2 regions of the Mesorhizobium sp. M1A.F.Ca.IN.020.03.2.1 genome follow, and region 1 is predicted to be linked to the other one. Evidence: predicted binding sites of a transcription regulator. Region 1 holds the regulator's gene; the other holds the start of a gene.
What was found. The regulator PhoB, encoded in region 1, activates phosphate uptake and scavenging genes when phosphate is short. The targets are predictions, from matches to a motif close to TGTCATNNANCTGTCAT.

Region 1 (3,413 bases):
TGTGCATGATCGAGAGGCCGCGCTGACTGGGAGGAGACAAAAATGTCGGTCGGAATCCGCCACGACGATCTGCGCCGGCGCAACCGCGCCATGGTGCTCTCGGCCGTGCGCCGGGCCGGCCAGCCGTCGCGCACGGAAATCGCCGCGACCACCGGGCTCAGCCATTCGACCATTTCGGCGATCTCTTCCGACCTGATCCAGGAAGGCGTCTTGGCCGAGAGCAAGCCGAGCGAGACCGCGTCTCTGAAGCGCGGCCGGCCACAGGTGGGCCTCGCGCTCAAGCCTGAGGCGGCGGCGGTGGTGACGGTGGTGCTGTCGCTCAATTTCCTCTCGGTCGCCGTTATCGATTATGCGGGCCAGGTCATCGCCGAGGAGCAGCGCCGCCTCGATACCCTCACCATGCCGCGCAACGAGCTGATCGGCGAATGCTTGGCGATCGTGCGGCGCCGGTTGGACGATCCGGACCTCGACGTCGGCAGCGTCGCCCGCATCGCCATGGGCATCCAGGGCATCACCGATTCCCATGCCCGCGCCATGCTATGGTCGCCGATCACGCCGCTGACCGACATTCCCTTCGCCGACATCCTGGAAAAGGAATTCGGCATTCCGGCCACCATGGAAAACGACTGCAACATGATGGCGGTGGCGCTGCAGTGGCGCGATCCCGACCGCTATCGCGACAATTTCATCGCCATCCTGCTCTCGCACGGCATCGGCATGGGCCTGGTGCTGAAGGGCGAGCTGTTCACCGGCACGCATTCTTCCGGCGGCGAGTTCGGCCACATGATCCATCGTCCGGGCGGCGCGCTTTGCCGTTGCGGACGCCGCGGCTGCGTCGAGGCCTATGCCGGCAACTACGCCATCTGGCGCAGCGCCATGAAGATGAGCGAGGACGCCGAGCCGGTCGATGTCGGCGACGCCGACATGCGGGCGCTCGCCGCCAAGGCGCGCGAGACGGATGGCCCAGAGCGCGAGGCCTATCGCCGGGCCGGGGAGGCGCTGGGCTTCGGCCTTGGCAGCCTGTTCGCGCTGATCGACCCGGCGCCGGTCGCCATGGTCGGCGTCAGCGCCGCCGCCTTTGACCTGATCGAGCCGGCGCTGCGCGAGGCGATCGGCCAGACCGCCGGAGGCCAGCATTCGAAGTCGATCTCCTTCGATACCGAGCCGAACGAATTGCCGCTGATCCGCGAAGGCTGCGCCGTGCGCGCGCTGACCTTCGTCGACCAGGAGATTTTCGCCCCGGGCGTGCAGGCAAGAGCGGGCAAGAACGTGGCCTGAGCAGCTTCGATAGCGATCGTTGGCTTCTGTGCGTCCTGCAGACGCCGGAGATTAGCGAAGGCCCCGCAGCTTCGTCATTCCAGGGCGGAGCAGGAGCGAAGCTCCGTCGCGGAGACCCTGGAATCCATGCCATTACCTCAATCGTCGGATGAGCGGAGCAGAATTTCTGCACCGCCGCGGCGCGTGGAAGTCGCGTGGATCGTCGGGTCTGCGCCGCGTCGCGACGCTTCGTGCTCCGCCCGTGGACGGCGAAGCACCAGCGTCTCGATAACCCGCCAGCTCAGATAGAACCCGTCAGACCTTCGGTGCCCTGGATCTAATCTTCCCTGATCGCGTAGCCCGCCCCACGGATGGTACGTATGACGTCCGGCATGCGGCCGTTGTTGACCGCCTTGCGCAGGCGGCCGACATGCACGTCCACGGTGCGCTCGTCGATATAGATCGTCTCGCCCCAGACATTGTCGAGCAGCTGGCTGCGCGAGAACACCCGGCCGGGATGCCGCATCATGAATTCAAGCAGCCTGAACTCGGTCGGGCCGAGCCGGATCTCGCTCTTCTTGCGGTAGACGCGATGCGATTCGCGGTCGAGGACGATGTCGCCGACCTTGAGCACGCTGGACAGCACCTCGGGCTTGGCGCGGCGCAGCAGCGCCTTGACCCTGGCCATGAATTCCGGCGTCGAGAACGGCTTGACCAGATAGTCGTCGGCGCCGGTCGAGAGGCCGCGCACCCGGTCGCTTTCCTCGCCGCGCGCGGTCAGCATGATGATCGGCAGGCGTTCGGTCTCGGGCCGCATCCTGAGGCGCCGGCAAAGCTCGATGCCGGACACCGCCGGCACCATCCAGTCGAGCACCAGAAGGTCGGGCACATTCTCCTGCAGGCGGATCTCGGCCTCGTCGCCGCGGGTCACCACCTCGACCTGATAGCCCTCGGATTCGAGGTTGTAGCGGAGCAGCACCCCCAGCGGTTCCTCGTCCTCCACCACCATGATGCGTGGCGCGATCATATAGCAGGCACCTTCGCTGTCAGGCCGCCGGCGCCGACATCGTCGTCTCGTCCTGCTTAGGACGATTCGCGGGCAATTGCGTGCCGGTCAGCACATAGTAGGCGTTCTCGGCGATGTTGGTGACGTGGTCGCCGATGCGCTCCAGATTCTTGGCGCAGAACAACAGATGCGTGCAAGCCGTGATGTTGCGCGGATCCTCCATCATGTAGGTCAGGAGCTCGCGGAAGACGGCGGTGTATTTGACGTCGATGCGCTCGTCGTCGTTGCGGAGCTTGGCGAGCGCCGTGGCGTCGCCGGCCGCGTATTCCTCGATCACGCCCTGCACCTGGATCAGCACCAGCTGCGCCATCGAATCGATGGAGTGCGAAAGGTCGCGCGGCGCGGCGCTGACGCCGACCGAGCCGACGCGCTTAGCGATGTTCTTGGCAAGGTCGCCAATGCGCTCGAGATCGCCGGCCATGCGGATGGCGCCAACGACGCTGCGCAGGTCGTCGGCCATCGGCTGGCGTTTGGCAATCAGCGTGATGGCGCGATCGTCGAGCTCGCGTTGGCGCGCGTCCATGATGGCATCGTCGGAGACCACGCGCTGCGCCAGCGCGTTGTCGGAATTCAGCAGAGCCTTGGTCGACGCGCCGACCATCGAGCCGGCAAGATCGCCCATGTCGCGGATAAGCTGGCTGATCTGCCTCAGATCCTCGTCGAAGGAAGCGACCGTATGGGCCATGGTTATGTCCTCGTATGAACTCAGCCGAAGCGGCCGGTGATGTAGTCCTGCGTGCGCTTCTCGCGGGGCGAGGTGAAGATCTTCTCGGTCCGGTCGAATTCGATCAGCTCGCCGAGATACATGAACGCCGTCTGCCGCGACACGCGCGCCGCCTGCTGCATGTTGTGGGTGACGATCACGATCGTGTAGTCGGCCTGCAGCTCGTCGATCAGCTCCTCGATCTTGGCGGTCGAGAGCGGATCGAGTGCCGATGCCGGCTCGTCGAGCAGGATGACCTCCGGCTTCACCGCCACGGTGCGGGCGATGCAGAGCCGCTGCTGCTGGCCGCCCGAAAGGCTCTGGCCACTGGCGTTGAGCTTGTCCCTGACCTCGTTCCACAGCGCGGCGCGCTTCAGCGCCTGTTCG
Region 2 (3,413 bases), on a different contig from region 1:
GATCGGCACGCGGAAGAACAGCTTTGAGGTCGCCCGCGCCGCGCCCTCGGTGTCGACCGCCCACAGGCCGTCGGTACGGCCGGTGGCCTTCGGGCCCTGGCCGTCGGTCGCGACCCACAGGCGGCCGGCCGAGTCGACGGCACAATTGTCCGGCATGCCGAACCAGCCATTGGCGGTGGTGGCAGTCGAGAAGGTGGCGCCGACATCGGCCACCGAAGGATCGCCGCACTTCAGCAGCACTTCCCACTTGCCCTTGGTGGCGGCGAAGTCGCCGCCGTCCTCGACGATCTCGATGATGTGGCCGAAGGCGTTCGCCGCGCGCGGATTGGCGGCGTCGACCTGGTCGGCCTTGCGCTTAAAATTGTTGGTCAGCATGACATAGACCTTGCCGTTGCCGGCATTGGGCTGAATGTCTTCCGGCCGATCCATCTTGGTGGCGCCGAGCAGGTCGGCGGCGCGACGCGTCTCGATCAGAACGTCGGCCTGGCTGGCGAAACCGTTTTCCGCCGTCAGCGGACCTTCGCCGAACACGATCGGCATCCATTCGACCGAGCCGTCCTCGGCGAATTTGGCAACATGCAGCGTGCCCTCGTCGAGCAGGTTCATGTTGGCGGCGCGGTCGTTCGGATTGAACGTACCTTTGGTGACGAATTTGTAGACATAGTCGAAGCGTTCGTCGTCGCCGAGATAGAAGGCGACGCGGCCATCCTTGGTGACGATCGATTCGGCGCCCTCATGCTTGAAGCGACCCATGGCGGTTCGCTTCCTCGGCACCGAATTCGGGTCGTTGACGTCGACCTCGACGACCCAGCCGAAGCGGTTGGGCTCGTTCGGTTCCTTCGCGAGGTTGAAGCGATCGTAATGCGCGCCCCATTCATAGGCGCCCTCCGGAATGCCGAGGCGCTTGTAGTTGGCGGCCTCCTTGTGGCCTTCCGGCAACTCGCCCGAGAAATAGCCGTGGATGTTCTCCTCGGCCATCACATAGGTGCCCCAGGGCGTGACGCCGCCGGCACAGTTGTTGAGGGTGCCGAAGACCTTGGTGCCAGACGGGTCGGCATTGGTCTTGACGCGATCATGGCCGGCTACCGGACCGGACAGCGCCATTTCGGTGGTGGACATGATGCGGCGGTTGAGCTTGCCGTCACGCACCACCTGCCATTTGCCGCCCTCCTTGCGGATCTCGACGATGCTGCCGCCGTGCGCCGCCATTTCGACATCGACCTGCTCCTTGCTGAGCGGCGCCACCTCGGCGGCCTTCTTGCCGTCCTTGTCGACGATCTTGACGATGCCGGGGAACATCAGATGCGGGTTGGTGTATTCGTGGTTGACGACCAGCAGGCCATGCTCGTCCGAGCCCTCGATCGGGATATAACCGATATAGTCGTTGTTGTAGCCGAACTGTCTTGCCTGGGCTCCGGCCGTTTGTTTTGCCGGGTCGAATTCCGGCGAATCGGTAAAGAGCGGGTCGCCCCAGCGCAAGAGCACGTCGGCATCGTAGCCCGGCGCGACGTGGTGCTTGTCGTCGATGCCGGCCTCGAGCTCGTCGAATTTGAAGGCCGAGACCTCGGCGGCGCGCGCCTCGTCTGCCGCGACGAGCGCCAGCGGGCTCACGGTGGCGGCGATGGCCGAGACAGCCAGCGAACCCCTGAGGAAGTCGCGGCGCGAGAAGCGCGCGGCGATGATCTCGCCCATCGTACGGTTGTCGGTAGGATTGACGGGCGGGCCGTCATTCTCCTCAAGCTGGCTGGTACGGAAGCGAATCTCAGGTTGGGTCATGGGCTGTCCTCTGGCTCTTGAGGTGGCTGGAACGTGTAACCGGTCGAACCCTATAGGCGCCCGATCACATTTTCGTGACATCAGCCCCATTGAGCAATGCCAATTTGCCGGCTGATGACTGTTCGCCCACGCATTGGCGCCACACGAGGCCCACAACACACGGCGAGCAGACTCCCGAGCGCGCTCGGCGCAAGGACGCCAACCATGGCTGCGGGGCTTGCCTTGCGAGATTCCGCCTTCGATCCCGTCGCAGCGTAGCTTGCCCGACGCCATCAGCTTGACGGCTTCGCGCGCTTCGGAAACAAAAGCGGCGAGCGGCGCGGCGAAGGCCGCTTCGGGAGGGATGAACGTGAGTCTCTGGGGACTGGCGCAGCTTGGCGTTTCGACTGTGATTTTCCTCCTGGCCGCGATGGCGGCCAAACAATGGGGATTGGCGCCGAGTCTCGGCAAGATCGTGCTGACGCTGGCGCTCTATTCCGCCGGCAATCTGATCATGCTCAGGCTGATCCGCGAATTCGGCATGTCGGTGTCGTTCAGCCTGTCGGCAGTGATCCAGCTGGTCTCAGTCAATGTCGTCGCGCTGGTCTTCTTTGGAGAGCGCCTCAACACTTTCCAAGCGACAGGCGTCGTGCTGGCGATCGCGGCCGTCGCGCTGATCACGCTCGGACCCTATATGCAGCGGCTGTAATTGGAGCAGGCCCGGCATGAAATCGACCGCCAAGGCGCTGCTCAACAGAATAGAATTCCCGGTGCTTGCGGCCGGGCTGGCCATCGCCTGCGGGCTATGGGGCCTGGTGGAACTCATGGGCGTGGCGCGCGCCACGACTCCGCATGCGTTGGACACGGAAATCCTGCTCGCCTTCCGCCATGCCGGGCAGCCGGACAGCCCGATCGGTCCGCTTTGGCTGCAAGGCGCGGTGCGCGATATCACCGCGCTCGGCAGCACCAGCGTGCTGGTGCTGATCACGACTGCGGTGATCGTCTATTTTCTGCTGATGCGCCGACCGGCGACCGCACTGTTCGTGTTCGTTTCGGTGGCGGGCGGCCAGGCGGCGTCCAGCCTGCTCAAGTTCGAGGTCGACCGGCCCCGCCCCGATCTCGTCTCGCATCTCGTCAACGAGACCTCGCTCTCCTTTCCGAGCGGCCATGCGATGCTGTCGGCGGTGACCTATCTCACGCTGGGCTCGCTCGCCGCGCGTTTCCTACCGAACCGCAGGACGAAGATCTTCGTGCTCGGCCTCGCCGTGCTCACCACGGTGCTGGTCGGAACCAGCCGCGTCTATCTCGGCGTGCATTGGCCGTCCGACGTGCTTGCCGGCTGGTGCGCCGGCTTTGCCTGGGCCATGTTGTGCTGGCTTGCAGCGCGCCTGCTGCAGCGGCGCAAAGTGGTGGCGGACAGCGAATGAGTACTCATGTTTCAACTGTTTGTTAGGATGCTTGAAACATCATGATCTTTGGATTATCCATTGATACTGCAGACTCAGACAGGGGTTCTGGCCGATGATCACTGCCGCGCAGATGCGCGCCGCGAGGGCGTTGGCCGGTATCGACCAGAAAACGCTCGCCGAGCGCGCCGGGGTTTCGCTTCCGACCATCCAACGCATGGAAGCGAGTGAAGGTGTCGTCAGAGGCGTGGT

Region 2: a site for PhoB is predicted at 1,840-1,856, ahead of EOA79_RS22730 (PhoX family phosphatase). Genes of this name have one in related genera too.

What each region holds. Positions count from the first base shown of each region.
Region 1 is NZ_RZSV01000070.1:9,246-12,658, forward strand. Features, by position in the region: gene EOA79_RS13825 (ROK family transcriptional regulator) at 43-1,278, shown strand; gene phoB (phosphate regulon transcriptional regulator PhoB) at 1,595-2,284, opposite strand; gene phoU (phosphate signaling complex protein PhoU) at 2,304-3,008, opposite strand; gene pstB (phosphate ABC transporter ATP-binding protein PstB) at 3,029-3,413, opposite strand, start outside.
Region 2 is NZ_RZSV01000167.1:5,591-9,003, forward strand. Features, by position in the region: gene EOA79_RS22730 (PhoX family phosphatase) at 1-1,776, opposite strand, end outside; gene EOA79_RS22735 (hypothetical protein) at 2,126-2,464, shown strand; gene EOA79_RS22740 (phosphatase PAP2 family protein) at 2,481-3,182, shown strand; gene EOA79_RS22745 (helix-turn-helix transcriptional regulator) at 3,277-3,413, shown strand, end outside.